3 regions of the Vandammella animalimorsus genome follow, and region 2 is predicted to be linked to each of the others. Evidence: riboswitches for the same ligand, from Rfam matches in the RefSeq annotation. Region 2 holds a riboswitch; each other region holds the start of a gene.

What was found. A riboswitch is a leader RNA that binds a small molecule or an ion and turns the genes downstream of it on or off. The one in region 2 is predicted to bind cobalamin.
Region 1: it holds a riboswitch for cobalamin, as region 2 does, so the genes downstream of both, CLI93_RS08950 (TonB-dependent receptor) here and CLI93_RS00055 (TonB-dependent receptor) in region 2, are expected to answer to the same signal.
Region 3: it holds a riboswitch for cobalamin, as region 2 does, so the genes downstream of both, CLI93_RS02410 (TonB-dependent receptor) here and CLI93_RS00055 (TonB-dependent receptor) in region 2, are expected to answer to the same signal.

The regions. Positions count from the first base shown of each region.
Region 1 is NZ_NTBH01000005.1:147,628-153,230, forward strand. Features, by position in the region: gene CLI93_RS08935 (PDR/VanB family oxidoreductase) at 1-862, shown strand, start outside; gene CLI93_RS08940 (DciA family protein) at 1,074-1,481, opposite strand; gene CLI93_RS08945 (M23 family metallopeptidase) at 1,580-2,548, shown strand; cobalamin riboswitch at 2,672-2,877, shown strand; gene CLI93_RS08950 (TonB-dependent receptor) at 3,315-5,489, shown strand; gene CLI93_RS08955 (ABC transporter substrate-binding protein) at 5,489-5,603, shown strand, end outside.
Region 2 is NZ_NTBH01000001.1:8,785-14,387, reverse strand. Features, by position in the region: gene CLI93_RS00065 (glycosyl hydrolase family 28-related protein) at 1-446, shown strand, start outside; gene CLI93_RS00060 (LOG family protein) at 457-1,086, shown strand; cobalamin riboswitch at 1,143-1,411, shown strand; gene CLI93_RS00055 (TonB-dependent receptor) at 1,597-3,618, shown strand; gene CLI93_RS00050 (DUF7676 family protein) at 3,618-4,199, shown strand; gene CLI93_RS00045 (ABC transporter substrate-binding protein) at 4,211-5,167, shown strand; gene CLI93_RS00040 (FecCD family ABC transporter permease) at 5,164-5,603, shown strand, end outside.
Region 3 is NZ_NTBH01000001.1:566,571-572,173, reverse strand. Features, by position in the region: gene CLI93_RS02420 (type IV pili methyl-accepting chemotaxis transducer N-terminal domain-containing protein) at 1-553, shown strand, start outside; gene CLI93_RS02415 (response regulator) at 666-1,355, shown strand; cobalamin riboswitch at 1,514-1,699, shown strand; gene CLI93_RS02410 (TonB-dependent receptor) at 1,851-4,073, shown strand; gene CLI93_RS02405 (ABC transporter substrate-binding protein) at 4,070-5,122, shown strand; gene CLI93_RS02400 (FecCD family ABC transporter permease) at 5,119-5,603, shown strand, end outside.

The sequences.
Region 1 (5,603 bases), on a different contig from region 2:
TGCGCACATCGACCTGCACTTGGGCAATGGGCTGGTGCGCAGCTACTCGTTGTGTCAGCCTGTCAGCGCGGCTGATGTCCGTCATCCGTTCTATCGCGTTGGCATATTGCGAGATCGCGGTAGCCGAGGCGGTTCTCGCTGGGTACACGAGAGCCTGCGGGTCGGCCAGATCCTGACAATTTCTGCACCGCGCAACCATTTTGCATTGGCCGATGGTGCCCAGCACAGTGTGCTGGTTGCAGGTGGTATTGGCGTGACGCCTTTGCTGTGCATGCTGCGCCACCTTTGCGCCATGGGATGCAGTGTCGAAATGATCTATTGCGCGCGCAATCGCAACGAGGCGGCCTTTGTCGAGGAGATTGAAGGCTTGGCTTCAGCACATGGAGTGCACGTGCATTGGCACTTTGATCAGGAAGTTGGCCACCCGCCCGAGTTAGCCGAATTGCTGGAGGGCAAGGGTGGCGACACCCACTACTATTGCTGCGGCCCGGCGCCTATGCTCGATGCTTTCGAGCGGACGTGTGAGCAACTGGGGTATCCTCATACTCATATAGAGCGCTTCGTTGCCGCTGAACTATCGCCCAATGCGCAGGATGGTGCATTCGAGGTGTACCTGGAGCGCTCTGGCAAAACCGTGCAGGTACCCGCAGGTAAAAGCTTGCTCGACACGCTATTGGATGAGGGTATCGAGTGCGAGCATTCCTGCAAGGAAGGTGTATGCGGATCCTGTGAGGTCCGGGTGCTCGACGGTGAAGTTGAGCATTTTGATGGCATTCTGACCAAGCAGGAAAAGGAGTCGAATCAGGTCATGATGATTTGCGTCTCAAGGGCCAAGTCTCCCAAGCTGATCTTGGATCTTTGACTTTTTTGGGCTAGGGGTTGTTGAGATTGGGTTTGCGAAGCGGTTTTTCGAGGTAACGGCCGCAGAAGCAAGGCGAAAACGAGCGTAAGGTTGTATACCTTGCAAACGTTTTCAACATGGCAGCTGTGGAGTTTTGGCCGAAAACACCACCGCAACATTAAATCTCAACAACTCCTAGCAATTGATTGTCTCGGGGACGTAGGTGCCTCGGTTATCTGCAAGCGTCCGGCGCAGGCAATTTGCTGACGCGCACGCGGATGCTTTCGATGCGGGGCATGCCTTCCTGCAAGGCAGGCCCTGGCTGGGCCAGCGCATCGATCAGCAGCGGGCTGAGGTGGCGCAATTTGGCGGCGGCGGCCGGGTTTGGCACAATCAGGCACCATTCCTGGCCCAGCACCGGCCCCGCCTGCACGGCGGCGCGCAGCGCTGCGGGCAGATGGGGCGCAATGCATTGCAGCAGGCGGTGTGACAGCTCGGCCTGCTGCGTCAATTGCGCCAGCAGCGGTGAGCGCTGCACCAGCGCGCCGATGTGCGTGCCAGCCGCGCGCTGGCCTGCGGTCTGGGCTTCATGCCGGGGAGGCTGGGCGCGCGGCTTCGGGCGGGCGTTCTGCTCAGGCATGACTGCCCCCGTTTTCGTAATTTCCTCGCTCGCCCGGCAGGCGCGCCACAGCCAGGCGCTGCGGCCTGGCTTGACTTGGTTTTTGGCGGTTCGCACCCATGCAATTGATTATTACCGACGCCCGTTTGCGGCGCAGCTACTGCCTGAATTTCTCACTGACTGCGCTGGCGCTGGGTTTGGCAGCGCTGTTGCTGGCCGGGGCTGCCGGTTTGTTGCTGCTGCAGCACCAGCTGCACAAGAGCAGCTGGCGCGAGCAGGCCGGCAGCATCGATCGCTTTCTTGGCGTGGCCAGCCAGGCCAGCGAGGCCTTTGCCGCTGAGCGGGCGCTGATGCGCCAGAGCATCGACGACATGGCACGCCAGTTGGGCCAGATGCAGGCCCGGTTGCTGCAGCTGCAGGGGCTGTCCGGGCGCGTGGCCGATTTGGCGGGTCTGCCCGCGCCCGAGCCGGTTGCACCGGCGGCGCTGCTGGGCGCTTTTGATGGCGGCGCGGGCGGCCCGCTGGTGGGCGAAGTGCCGCTGCAGGCTCAAGAGCTGCGTCAGCTGCTGCAGCTGCTGGATACGCGATTGACGGCGCAGGCCGACTTCCTCGCGGCCGTGGAGGCGCAGCTGTTTTCCCGCTATCTGGCCCAGCGCATGATCCCCACCCAGGCGCCGGTGCCCGGACGCGTGGTGGGCTCGGGCTTTGGCCTGCGCCTTGACCCCTTCAACGGGCGCAAGGCCCAGCATATGGGGCTGGATTTCCAGGCCCCGACCGGCACGCCCATCCTGGCTGCCGCAGGCGGCATTGTCATCACGCACGAATACCACCACGCTTATGGCAATCTGCTGGAAATTGACCACGGCAATGGCTTGGTGACCCGCTATGCCCATGCCTCCAAATTGCTGGCGCAGCGCGGCGACGTGGTGCGCCGTGGCGAGACCATCGCAGAGGTCGGCAGCACCGGGCGCTCCACCGGCGCGCACCTGCATTTCGAGGTGCTGCACAACGGCCAGCAGCAAGACCCACAGCGCTTTCTCAATGCCGGCCGCCGGGCCGATTGGTCCGATCTGCTGGCGCAGTTCTGAGGGCCTGTTCAAAGTCCTTGCACGGCCGGCAGCAAGACTTTGAACAGGCTCCGAGCGCGTTTCACAGGGGCTGGGCGGCTGGGCCGGGCAGGCGCTGCGGCTATACTCGCGCCCGCCCTGCATGGCAGGGCGAACCCAACAGGTGCCGACGCGCGTAAGCGCGCCGGTTAAACGGGAACAGGGTGCAAAGCCCTGGCTGCCCCCGCAACGGTCAGCAAGTGACCGTGGGCAAGCCTTCTGCCTTGGTTGCGCCAAGCGCGCTTCTGGCTTGCCTGCCATTGTCTGGTTTCTCTGAAAAATCCGTGGCCGGCCTGCAAGGCCCGCCACGGTTGCCGTGGCCCGCCGCCCTCGTCACAAGGGGGGGGCGGGCCAGCCACTGGCGCCCTGCGTGGCCGCATCCTGCGGTGTGCGAAGGCGTTGGGAAGGCCAGGCCCAGACAATGCGCCCCTGTGTGCCTGTCATGCAGCGGCGCGCTTGCAAGCCCGGATACCGGCCTGTCAGAGCCTGCGCAAAGTCTTGCCCGTAGGGCAGAGGTTTTGAGCAGGCTCCAAGCGCCCCGCGCCGCCCATGGGATGGCGTGGGGCATTGCGCCCAACCACCGTCTGCGGGGATGCAGCCGAGGCGCTCAGACAGGCCCTGCAAGGGCGATCAGCCAGAGGCGGCGACCCGTGGTGCGCGTGCATGCGTTCTGCGGCCCCGTGGCGATCGCGGCGGCGCCTGCAGGCGTGTGCGGCATGCGAGGCAGGCGGTTTGCTCTGGCTTTGTCATGATTGATCGCACTCACACACCGTTTTCTCTTCTCTCGCTCTGGCCGACCCTAGGAGGGCGCTGCGCGCCCGCGCCCGCCCGCGCGCGTCTGCGTCTGCGTCTGACTGCAGCCGCTGTGCTGGGCAGCGCTTGCTGCGCGGCCTGGGCGCAGCAGACCTTGCCCACCGTCGAGGTGCAGGCCCAGCTGCCTGCCAGCGCCCTGGGCCTGGCCCAACCGTCGGAGTCGGGCAGCCGCACGGGCCTGAACGCCCAGCAGCTGCCTGCCAGCCTGGCTTCGCAGGATGAGCAAACCTGGCGCCAGCGCGGCGATCATGCGCTGGCCGACATCGTGGCGCGCACGCCGGGCATGACGCCGCAGGGCGCGCCCGGCAATGGCGGCATGGCCTTCACCACGCGCGGCTTCAGCGGCGTCAACAGCGTGGGCGTGGCCGAGGATGGACTGCGCCTGGGCGTGGCCTCGGGCACGGTGACTTATCCCAGCGACAGCTGGGGCTATGAGCGCATTGAGGTGCTGCGCGGCCCGGCCGCCACCGTCTATGGCGGCGGCACCGTGGGCGGCACCATCAACGCGGTGCGCAAGCAGCCCAGCCGCACGCGCGGCCACGAGCTGTTGCTGGGCGCTGGCCAGCATGGCGCGGTGCGCGCCGGCCTGGGCGCTACCGGCGCGCTGGGCGAGCAGTTCAGCTACCGCCTGGATGTGTACGGCCACCGCGCCACCGGCCAGCGCGAGCTGGGCCGCAGCAGCGGCGGCAAGTTAATGAGCACGCTGCGCTGGCAGCCCGATGCGCGCTGGCAGGTCGATTTGCTGGCCGATCTGAGTATGGACAAACCCGAGCGCTACTTCGGCAGCCCGGTGCACGATGGGCGCATTGTTCCTGGCCTGGAGCAGCGCAACTACAACAGCGAGGACAGCATCGTGCGCTACGAGGACCGCCGCCTGCGCGCCCGTGCGCAGTGGCAGGCCCAGGACTGGCTGACGTTGCGCAACGAGCTGTACCGCTTCAGCGCGCACCGCCACTGGAAGAACATCGAGAGCTACCGCTACGAGCCGCAGACGGACACGGTGGCGCGCAGCAGTTACCTGGAAATCGGCCACGACATGGGCCAGCTGGGCAACCGCCTGGAGGCCGTTCTGGAACTGGGCGCGCACCGCGCCGTGGCCGGCTGGGAGGTCTCGCGCACCGACTTCACGCACACCAACAACGCGCCCTATGGCGGCAGCTCCACGGTGCCGGCGCGCTGGCCGCAGCACGGCTTCTGGCACAGCCCCGATCCCACGCTGCCCAAGTTCGATACCCGCACCACGGCTCACGCCTTCTACCTGGAGGACGCCTGGCAGGTGCAGCCGCGCTGGCTGGTGCTGGCCGGGCTGCGCCGCGACGTCTCGCGCTATTCGCGCCATGAGCGCGTGCGCGGCACGCCGTTTGACAAGACCCTGGGCGGCACGGCCTGGCGCCTGGGCCTGACGCACCAGCTTGGCGCCGGCACCAGCCTGTACGGCCAGTTCTCACAAGGGCACGACCCCATCACCAGCATGCTGACGCTGAACCTGGCCAACCGCGACTTCAAGCTCAGCACGGCGCGCCAGCTGGAAGTGGGCCTGAAGCAGCAATTCGGCCAGGGCCTGGGCGAGTGGACGGCGGCAGCCTACCGCATCGAGAAGAAGGACATCATCACGCGCGATGCCGACAACCCGCGCCTGTCGGTGCAGGGCGGGCGGCAAAGCGCCAAGGGCCTGGAGCTGCAGGCCGTGCTGCGGCCGCACCCGCGTTGGCAGCTGGAGGGCAACTGGGCCTGGGTGGACGCGCGCTTTGACGAGCTGCGGGCCTCCAACGGCGAGGATCTGAGCGGCAAGCAGCCGGCCAACGTGCCGCGCCAGAACGCCAACCTGTGGAGCCACCTGCGGCTGGGCCAATGGCATGGGCAGTGGCAACTCTCGCTGGGGACGCGGTACGTGGGCGCGCGCTTTGCCAACAACACCAACACCGTGCGCACGCCCGGCCACACCGTCTGGGATGCCGCGCTGGCCTGGCAACTGCGGCCCGGCGCGACCGTGCGCCTGCAGGCGCGCAACCTGGCCGACAAGCAGTACACCAACCGCGCCATCTCCGGCTCGCAGGCCCTCCTCGGCGGCGCGCGCCGCTTTGACCTGACGGCCGAATGGATGTTTTGATGTCGCCTTCGGCTGAAAAAACCAGGCCAGGGTGCGCCCGGCGCGCCGTGCGCACCCTGGCGCTGCTGGGCGCGCTGGCGCTGGCCGCATGCGGCCAGCAGCCAGACGGCGCGG
Region 2 (5,603 bases):
GCCTGGCCATCGCCTCGGCCCAGGACGTGTTGGTGCAGGGCGGGCGCTACCACAGCACGCACGGCGTGGCGCCCATGACCGGCATCGACATCCGGCCCGGCAAGGACGAAACCATCCACAACGTGCGCATCACCCAGGCGCACGTGGCCGGCAACCGCGGCTACGGCATTTATGCCGGCGTGCCCTACGAGGTCAGCGCCAGCAGCGCCCGCGTCAGCGGGGTGCAGATCGAAGGCAACACCTTCGAGCCCAACTACCTGCGCTCCGTCACGCTCGAGCGCATCAGCGGCAGCAGCATCCGCAACAACCGCCTCTGGCACACCGGCCTGTGGTTGACGGACACCACCTCGGGCAACACCGTGACGGGCAACTACATCCACAGCCACACCATCCTCGACCAGGGCACGGCCAACACCGTCAGTGGCAACACCCTCTTCACCCCCTGAGACCCCCCCGATGCAACCCCGCTTCTCCTTCTGCGTTTACTGCGGCTCGCGCAATGGCAGCAACCCGCGCATCATCGAAGCCGCCCAGGCCGTTGGCCGCTGGATCGGCGAGCAAGGCGGCCAGCTGGTCTACGGCGGCGGCAAATCCGGGCTGATGGGCCTGGTGGCCCAGGCCGCCAAGGAAGCGGGCGCGCGCGTGGTGGGCATCATCCCCACCGTGCTGGTGCACAAGGAAATGGCCAACGAAGCCTGCGACGAGCTGTTCGTCGTGGACACCATGCACCAGCGCAAGGCCATGATGGCCCAGCGCAGCGATGCCTTCGTCGCCCTGCCCGGCGGCATCGGCACCTTCGAGGAGCTGTTCGAGATCTGGACTTGGCGACAGCTGGGCTACCACGACAAACCCATCGGTATCCTCGACGTGGACGGCTACTACAGCGCGCTGCAGCCCTTCTTGCAGCACTGCATCGCCAACGGGCTGCTCAGCGACTGGCAGATGACGCTGACCACCACCAGCAACAACACCCAGGCCCTGCTGCACGAGCTGCTGCAGCAACTGCAGCAAGGCCCACAAGCGGCCGCGCCGCTGAACGCCCAGGCCGGCAATGCCAGGGCCGAGCCAGGGCTGCTGGGCCGCTAAAATGCGCGCCGCGTTCTGCGCTCGGCGCCACTGCTCAGCGCCAGCGCGGACGCAGCTTTCTTTGTGGTTTGCAGGTGCCGCGCTGCCTGGGTTCTTGGCAACCAGGGCAGCGGGTTCAACGGGAACAGGGTGCAAAGCCCTGACTGCCCCCGCAACGGTAAGCAAGGATGGGGGCGCCAGGCCGCCTGCTGCGCACACGCTGCGCCGGGCGGCAGCCACTGAAGCTGGGTGAAGTTCAGACCGCCGATGGTCTGGGCAGCCCTTTTGGGAAGGCGGCGCTCTTGGTCTTGCGAGTCCGGATACCGGCCTGCATTGTCAGGCAGTGCGCGCCCCGGCGTGCACCGCCGGTCACGGTGATCGTCTGCGGGGTGGCGGGCGACAGTGGCACGGCTGCACTGGGCGCGCCTGCGCCTGGCGGCTGCGGGCCTTGGCGCATGCGAATCAGCGCGATCACGGTGGCGGATTTCCTTGGCTGAGAAAACGCCCATGTCCCCAAAACACCTCCCCCTTTTGCCTCTCTTGCTGGCCCTGCCCGGCCTGCAGGCCCAGCCCAACGACACACAACCGGCCCAAACAAAACCCAAGGCCGAGGCCAGCACATTACCCGTTGTCGTCGTCACCGGCAGCCGCGCGCCCACGCCGCTGGCCGATGAGCCCCAGCGCATCGAGGTGGTCGATGCCGCCACCATCGAGGCCACGCCACAGCGCGAGCTGGTGGACGTGCTGAAGAAAAATGCCAGTGTCGATGTGATCCAGTACCCGGGCCAGCTCTCGGGCGTGGGCATTCGCGGCTTTGGGCCGCAGTTCAGCGGCTTGAACCAGCGCACGCTGCTGCTGGTCGATGGCCTGCCGGCCATGACCGACAACCTCAGCACGCTGGGCACTGGCGATCTGCAGCGCATCGAGGTGCTCAAAGGCCCGGCCTCGGCGCTGTACGGTTCACAGGCCATGGGCGGCGTGGTCAACCTGATCACGCGGCGCAGCACCGGCCCGCTTGAGGCCAGCCTGAGCGCCGGCCTGGGCCAGTTCAGCGCGCGTGAGCTTCAGGGCCGCGCCGGCGGCCGCATCAATGAGCGCCTGAGCTTCGACTACAGCGGCCAGTGGCAGGCCGAGGGCGACATGCGCATGGGCAATGGCCAAAAACGCCCGCATTCGGACTACAACATCCAAAAGCACGCACTGCGCCTGGGCCTGCAACTGGCGCCGCAATGGCAGCTGGACTGGCGCAGCAGCCTGTACCGCGGCAAGGGCATTGCCTCGCCCGGCGACATCGCCTACGGTCTGCAAAACCAAGGCAGCAAGGATCTGGACCGCTGGGGTACGCGCCTGCAACTGCAGGGCCAGCTGGGCGCGCACGCCCTGAGCGCCAGCGCCTATACCGGCCGTCAGACTGCGGAGAATGCCACCGTCAGCTCGCGCTATGACCCGCCAGGCACCACCTACCCCTACCGCAGCTACGGCGGCACGCTGCGCTGGAGCGGCCTGCAGTTGCAAGACGCCTGGCAATGGGGCGCCGGCGCGCGGCTGGTGCTGGGTCTGGATGCCGACCGCGCCCAGTCCACCTCGCGCCGCTACGACAAGAGCGGCGCCCAGCTCGCGCCCTACTCGGCCAACAGCCGCCGCCAAAGCGCCGGCCTGTACGCCCAGCAAAGCTGGGAGTTCAACCAGGGCGCGACGGTGCTGAACCTGGGCGCGCGCCACGACCGCATCCGCGTGCAGACGCTGGCCACGCCGCTGCTCACCAGCTTCACGCCAGGCAAGGCGAACTTCGGCAAGACCAGCCCCAGCGCTGGCGTGCAACAGCGCCTGGGCGGCGGCTTCACGGCCCATGCCAGCTACGGCGAAGGCTTTATGACGCCCGATGCCTTCCAGCTCACGGGCGAATCGCTCAGCGTCCGTGACGGCCGCCGCCTCATCACCCGCGGCAATGCCGCGCTGCGGCCCGAATCCAGCCGCAGCTGGGATCTGGGCCTGGGCTGGGAGAACCACGCCTGGCAGATCGACGCCACCTATTTCGACACCCGCGTGCGCGACAAAATCGTCAGCGTCAAGGCCATCGACACGCCCGAGCAAAGCCTGAGCACCTTTGCCAATGCCCACCGCGCCCGCATGCAGGGCGTGGAGCTGATGGCGCGCTGGCGCTTCACGCCCGGCTGGTCGCTGGGCCTGTCGGGCACGCGCATGCTCAAGGCCCGCGATCAGGTCAAAGGTCAATGGGTCGATGCCAACAACGTGCCCCGGCAGACCTGGCGCCTGGCGCTCGAAGGCCAACACGGCCCTTGGAGCGGCCGCCTGGCGCTGCGCCATGTGGGCAGCCGCAAGGATCTGGACTGGGTCAACCCCGCCACCTACGGCCAGCAGCAAAGCTACGCGCCCTACAGCGTGGCCGACTTGAGCCTGCGCTACCAGTTCGCCGCGCAGCACGCGCTGCAACTGAGCGTGGACAACCTCACCGACAAGTTCTATTGGGAGAAGTTCGGCTTCCCGCAGCCGGGCCGCCAGTTCAAGCTCCGCTACATCTGGGAGCTGTGATGAACGCCGCCAGCAGCCCCCCCGTCCCCAACGCACCGCAGCGCCGCACCGAACCCGATGGCAGCGTCAGCGAAGCCTGGCCCCTGCCCACCGACGAGGACACGCTGTGGATGCTGCTGCAGGACGTGTTCGGCCAGTGGTGGCAGCAGATCCACTTCGGCGTCTGCGAGCCCGGCGTCGTCTATGAAATCAAGGCCCCCAACGCGCCGCTGCGCGTGGGCCTGCTCGACGGCTACGCCACCATCGACTTCGGCGCCTGGCACTTTCACCTGTGCATTGGCGAGTTCAAGGGCGTAGCGCCCGAGCTGGCCCATGCGCGCCGCACCGGTCGCGCCGAGCTGTACCGCCTGCTCGACCGCGATGGCGCGCCGCGCAGCTGGGGCCTGCGCCTGTTCACCCACGCCGGGCACCAGCAGCTGACGGTGTTCCTGCCCAACCCGTTCCTGACCGACGAGCAGGCGCTGGCGGCCACGCCCGACTGGAGCCGTCTGGCGGCCTGGAACCAGTTGCGCAGCGACTACCTGAACCTGCCGCCCGACCCGGCCGACCAGAGCGGCAAAGGCTTTGTGTGCGGCGGCTGAATGTGCGACGGATGAAGCAAGCCCCTGTTGCGGCGCTGGCAATGCTGGCGGCGCTGGCAGGCTGCCAGAGGGCCGAGCAAGCTGGGCTGCCGCCTGCGGCCAGCCCACTGCCACAGGCCGCCAGCGAGCGCCCAGCCACCACGGCCACCGCCGAGGCAACACGCCCGCAGCGCATCGTCTCGCTCAACCTCTGCACCGACCAAATCCTGCTGCAACTGGTCGAGCGCTCGCGCATTGCCGCGCTCAGCCGCCTGGCCAGCGATCCGACCTCGTCCATGCTGGCCGAAGCCGCGCGCGGCATCCCCAGCGTGCGTGGCAGCGCCGAGGAAGTGCTGGCGCTGCAACCGGACTTGGTGCTGGTGGGCACGCACACCACGCTGCACACCACGCAGATGCTGCGCCGCTTCGGCATCCCTGTGCTGGCCGTGCCCGGCGCCGACGGTTTTGCCGATGCCCAGGCGCAAATCCTGCTCGTGGCGCGCAGCACCGGCGATGAAGCCCGCGGCCAGCAACTGGTGCAGCACATGCAGGCCGCACAGCAGGCCCTGGCCGCCAGCGTGGCCGCCGAAAACCCGAATGCCGTGCAACGCCCCACCGCCGCGCTTTACGGCGCCAACGGCCACAGCGCCGGCGCCGGCACCATTTACGACGACATGCTCGGCCTGGCCGGCTGGCGCAACGCCGCCGCCGAAGCCGGCGTGCCTGGCTATGGCCAATTGCCGCTGGAGCGCCTGATCGCCCAGCGCCCCGAGCTGCTGCTCGTGCCACGCTGGGGCCACAACGCACTGGGCGCCCAGCGCCCGCTTCAGCACCCGGTGCTGGCAGAGCTGGGCGTGCAGCGCCTGGAGCTGCCCTCACGCATGACCGTCTGCGGCGGGCCGTGGAACATCGCCGCCGCCGAGCGGCTGGCCCAGGCGCGCCGCGCTAACGCCAGCTCCCTGCCCCAACCCCGCCCCATCACGCCATGAGCAACTTATTGCGTTGGCTGCTTGCCCCCGCCGCCCTGGCCCTGCTGGCGCTGCTGTCGCTGGCCGTGGGCTACATCGACACTCCTCTGCCGCGCCTGCTGCAAGGCGCCTGGCAGGGCGAACTCATCCCCACCCGCATCTTGCTGGACCTGCGCCTGCCGCGCACCCTGCTGTGCCTGGCCGTGGGCGCGGCGCTGGGCATGGCCGGCGCGGCGCTGCAAGGCCTGCTGCGCAACCCGCTGGCCGAGCCAGGGCTGCTGGGCGTCTCCAACGGCGCGGCGCTGGGCGCGGTGCTGGCGCTCTACACCGGCCTGAGCAGCGCCTTTGCGCTGGCCTTGCCGCTGGCGGGCATGGCCGGCACGGCCGCCGCCGTGGGCCTGGTGTTCTTTCTTGCCGGCCGCCAGGCCAGCACCACGCTGCTGATCCTCGCTGGCGT
Region 3 (5,603 bases), 560 kb from region 2:
ATTGCAGTTGCTAGAGGATGCCGTGCGCCGCCAGGACGCGCAGGAGGTGGATGAAATCCTGCCGCTCTTGCGCACCGGCGTTGAGGAAAGCTACCAGGATGTGCGCGAGCTGTTGAGCAACTTTCGCAGCAAGCTCGAGCAGGGCGACTTCTGTGAGCTGATTGAGGACACCGTACAGCGCTTTCGCCGCCAAAGCGGCTGTGAAATTGCGCTGGAGCTGCACTATGCCCAGGGCGCGCCGCTGGCGCCCGAACAGCAGCTGCAGGTGCTGTTTCTGCTGCAGGAGGCGCTCTCGAACGTGCGCAAGCATGCCCAGGCCCGGCGCGTTTCCGTGCGCATCGACAACGCGCGCGATTTCACGCTGGATGTGCAGGACGATGGCCAGGGCTATGACCCCGAGGAAGTCAGCACGCGCAGTGACGCCCATGTGGGCATGCGCATCATGCGCGAGCGAGCCGCACGCATGAACGCGCACCTGTTGCTGGACTCTGCCCCTGGCGCTGGTGCGCGCGTGCGACTGACCTTGCCTGCCAGCGAACGCCAGCCAGCGTGATGCGCAGTGCTCAACGCAGCTTGCCGCAGCCGCTCAGCCCAATCCAGTGCTCTGGCCTGCTGACTGCTGCGGGTGCGGGCTGGCGGCACACATAAAAAACCACGATATATCCATGACCATTCGCATTCTGCTTGTTGATGATCACACCCTGTTCCGCTCCGGCCTGCGCCTGCTGCTCAAGCGCCAGGAGGACTTTGAAGTTGTAGGTGAAGCGCCCGATGGCATCGAGGGCCTCAAGCGCGCCAAGGAGCTGTGCCCGGACGTGATCCTGCTGGATCTGAACATGCCCGGCCCCAGCGGGCTGGAAGTTCTGCAAATGCTCTCGCAGGACGTGCCCGAGAGTGCGGTGATCGTGCTCACCGTCTCTGAAGAGGGTGAAGAGCTGGCGCAGGCGCTGCGCAGTGGCGCGCGCGGCTACCTCCTCAAAAACATCGACGCCGAAGCCCTGGTGCAGGGCATCCGCCGCGCCGTGGCGGGCGAGCCGGTGATCGACCCGGGCATGACGGCCAAGCTGGTCGAGCAATTTCGTCATCAGCCCCCATCGCCGCCCGCGCCTGCAGCTCCTGCCGATGGCGATGCCCAGCGCAGTCGCCTGACGGCGCGCGAGGTGCAGGTGGCGCGCCTGCTGGCGCGTGGCACCAGCAACAAAGTCATCGCCCGCGAGCTGGACGTGACCGAGAGCACCGTCAAGATTCATGTGCAGAACGTGCTCAAGAAGCTCAACCTCAACAGCCGCGTGCAAATCGCGGTCTATGTGGTCGAGCACGGCCTGGCCGATGAGGAGGGCGGCAAGCCCGACTGAGATCGAGAACAGACTCTCATCGAACTACAATGCGCGCCTTTTGCGCGGCCGCACGCTGCTGTGCGCGCGGCCGCAGTGTTTCGTAGTGTCCGCCGGCATGCCGCTGGCGGCCGGGCCTGGAGGGGCGTGCGGCCTGCGCTGCGCTGCCCAAGGCCCGGCGGGAAGCAGGTGTGCCCAAGCCTGCGCTGCCCCCGCAACGGTAGGTTCTTGTATCCGCCCTGGCCCCGGCTGCTGCGCGCTGCCGGGGCCAGCCACTGTGGCCCTGCGCCATGGGAAGGCCCGGCGGTGTTCTGCAGGCGCGTCGCCTTGATGCGCGCCTGCGGCCTGGACGAGCCCGGAGACCGGCTGCGAAACCACCCTGGTGGCGTCTTTGCGCGCCCGCCACCCTTATTTCTTCAGCCGCCGCCCGTGCAGGGCGCGTGGCCTGGCAAGGCGGCGGGCCGGGGCGCTGAGTGTGTATTGGCTGCGCGGGTTGGCGCGGCAAGGGGAAATTCAATGACCCGTTTCTTTGTATCGGGCCAGGGCTTTGCTGCGCCCGGCCATCATCGAGCTGCTGGCCGCCTGGCCGGCGTGGCGCTGGCCTGTGCCAGCCTGTGCGCGCCAGCGCTGGCCCAGCAGGCTGCGGCCGATGGGGCGGCGACGCTGGATGAAGTGTTCGTCACTGCCACGGCGCGGCCCGAGGAGCGCAGCCGCATCGCCGGCACGACCCAGGTGATCGGGCGCGAGGCGATCGAGCATTCTTCGGCGCGCTCGGTGACGGATTTGCTGGCCGAGCACGCCGTGGGCTTTTTCAGCGAGTGGACGGCGGCGCAGACTTCGATGAACCTGCGCGGCGCGGCCACCGATGGCCAGGGGCGCGACTTCCGCAGCCAGGTGCTGGTGCTGGTCAATGGCCGCCGCGCGGGCACGGCCAATCTCTCCAAGCTCAACCCGGCCGAGGTCGAGCGCATCGAGATCGTGCGCGGCCCGGCCTCGGTGCTGTACGGCAGCCAGAACATGGGCGGCATCGTCAACGTCATCATGAAAAGCGGCCAGGGCCAGCCGCCTGCCAGCGTGCAGCTGCGCGGCGGCTCCTGGGGCCAGTACCACGCCCAGGCGCAGACCAGCGGCGCCAGCGGCAACATGGATTGGTTCGTTGGCGTCTCAGCCGGTGGGCGCGAGGATTACGACAGCGGCCTGGGCCACCGCATGGAAAACACCGCCTGGCGCCGCCGTGGCGCCAGCGTCGCCTGGGGCTGGCAGCTGCACGAGCAGCACCGGCTGGATGTGAACCTGCGCACCGATGGCATCTTCGATGCGGGCTTTCGCGGCTCGGGCGCCAACACCTTGAGCCGGGACAACCGCTCCAATCGCTCGCTGGATCTGGTTTATGACGGCGCCAGCGCCGATCAGCGTCTGGGCTGGACGGCGCACCTGTACCGCCTCAAGGACGTGGATGAGTTCAACTGGGCCTCGCCAGTGATCCGCTCGGGCAATAACCCTGCGCCGGGCACGGCGCGCGACTACAACCGCCGCAACCTCAATGCCACGGGAGCGCGCCTGCATGCACGCGCGGCGCTCACGCCCAGCAACGATGTGCTGCTGGGCTACGACACCGAGCGCAGCAAGCTGCGCTCGCAGCGCGAGCGCCTGCCCGTGCCCGGCGGCCCCGCCCGCCAGGTGCCGCCCATCGACTACAACCAGACCGAGCAAGTGCATGCGCTGTACTTCGAGGACGCTCAGCGTCTGCTCGATGACCGCCTGACGCTGCGCGGCGGCGTGCGCAAGACCTGGGGCCGCACGCACTTTGACGATACCCCGCATTTGGCCGCGCAGCGCGCTGCGGCGCGCTCTTACGACGCGCTGACCTGGTCGCTGGGCGCCACCTATCGCTTGAGCGAGCAAACCAGTCTGCGGGCTCTGGCTGCCACGGGTTTTCGCGCGCCCACGGCCACCGAGCTGGCCGCTGACTTCACCGCGCTGGGCGGCGGGCGCAGCTTTGGCAACCCGAACCTCAAGCCCGAGCGCGCGCGCCAGCTGGAGGTGGGCGCAACCTGGCAGGGCGCGGCCTGGCGGCTCGATGGCGCGCTGTTTCAGAACACCATCAGTGATCGCATCATCACCATCTCGCGCGGGCCGGGCACCAACACTTCGGACTACGGCAACAACCGCGCCAACATCGTCGCGCGCGGCCTGGAGGCCAGCGCGCACTTGCGCCTGGATCAGGCCCTGGGCTGGGGCGCGGGTGCGCCGGCGCTGAGCCTGTTTGGCCACGGCTACTACCACTTCACCATGCAGGACAAGGGCGCCGCTGCAGCGCTGGAAAGTCAGCGCGTGCAGCGCATGTACCGCCATGCGCTCTCGGCCGGGCTGCGCTACGGCCAGGGCCGCGAGGGCCAAGCTGGCGCCTGGAATGTGCAGCTGGCGGGCATTCTGCGCGGGCCGATGTGGTACGACACGGAGGAGTCGCTGCTGATCCCGCAGGCCGAGCCGCGCCGCGCCTTCCTGCACCGCAAGGGCAGCTTCACGGTCTGGAACCTGCGCGGCCAGTACCAGCTCAGCCAGAGCCTGCGCCTGTTCGCGGCGGTCAACAACCTGCTGGACAAGAACCAGCACCCGATCTTCATCTCCACCGACCGCGGCGCGGCCTGCATCTCCGACCGGCGCTTCCAGAACGGCGGCTGCGGCACTTCCATGCCCGGGCGCGAATTCCAGCTCGGCCTGGAGGCGCGTTTTTGAGCGCCAGCCGCGGCAGGGGGAGGGCGGCTTTGCGCGGGCTGTGCGCAGCGCTGCTGCTCGCGCTGGCCTGGTCAGCTTGGCCTGCCTGGGCCAGCGGCGCGGCGGCAGCCGATCCAGCCAGCGGCACCAGCCCCTGGCTGGCGCACTGCCTGCATGAGCAGGCCGACCAGCCCGCAGCCAGCGCCCCGGTGCTGCTGCGCGATGCGCTGGGACGCGATGTGGCGCTGCCGCGCCCGCCGCAGCGCATCGTGACGATCTTTTCCTCCAACACCGAGCTGGTGGCCTACCTGGGCCTGGCCGGGCGCATCGTCGGCGTGGAGGACTACACCCGCTACCCCAAGGCCGTGCTGGGCCTGCCCAAGGTGGGCGGGCGGCTGGGCTTTTCGGTCGATGCCGTCACCGCGCTGGCGCCCGAGCTGGTCATCGTCACCCCGGCGCGCCAGGCGGCGCACCAATTGGTCGAGCCCATGCAGCGCATCGGCGTGCCGGTGATGGTCTTGCTCAGTCGCTCCGTGGGCGAGGTGCTGGACAACCTGCGCCTGGTGGCCCGCGCCGCCGGTGTGCCGCAGCGCGGCCAGTGTCTGGCGGCGCAATTGCAGGCGCGGCTCGATCGCATCGCCCGCAGCGTGCCGCCGGGGGCCGCGCCCAGCGTCGTGCTCATCACCGGCCGCATGGGCAATGGCATGCTGCTGGTGGCCCGGCCCGGCAGCTACACGGCCGAGGCCGTCGAGCTTGCCGGCGCACGCCACGCCCTGCAAGGCCTGGGGCCGTTGGCCCAGGTCTCGCCCGAGGCCGTGCTGGCCGCCGCGCCCGAGGTGCTGCTGTTTGCCGGCACCCAGGCGGCCTTCGATGAGCTGCTGCAAAGCCCCGGCTGGCGCGACCTGCCGGCCGTGCGCGCCGGACGCACGCTGACTGTGGCGCGCGCCGAATTCCTCATCCCCGGCCCGCGCACCATCGACGGCATCGAAAAACTGTTCCAGGCCCTGCATCCGCAACGCGCCGGCCAGCTGCTGCCCGGCGCAGCGCAGGCCGCGCCCACGCCGCCATGAGCCAACCCAATCCTTTGCCAGATGAAGCCCCCGCCCAGGCCCGCTGGCGGCGTTTCCTCTACGGGAGCGCAGCCCTGTTGGCGCTGGCGCTGCTGCTGGCCGCCTGCGCCGGGCACCGCTGGGCCAGCCCGGCGGCCGTGCTGGCTGCGCTGGGCGGCGACGAAGCCCTGAGCAGCCGCCTGCTGCTGCAATGGCGCCTGCCGCGCGTGCTGGCCGCAGCCTTGGTTGGGGCATTGCTGGGGCTGTCGGGCGCCATCTTCCAAGGGGTGTTTCGCAACCCGTTGGCCGAGCCTTATCTGCTGGGGGCCTCAGGAGGCGCGGCGCTGGGCGCCAGCGTGGCGCTGCTGGTACCGCTGGGCCTGCCCAGTGCCTGGCTACTGCCCGCGCTGGCCTTTGCCGGTGCCTGGGGAGCGACGCTGCTGGTGCTGGGCGTGGCCCGGGTGGCGGGCGCGTTGGATGCGGCCGGCATGCTGCTGGCCGG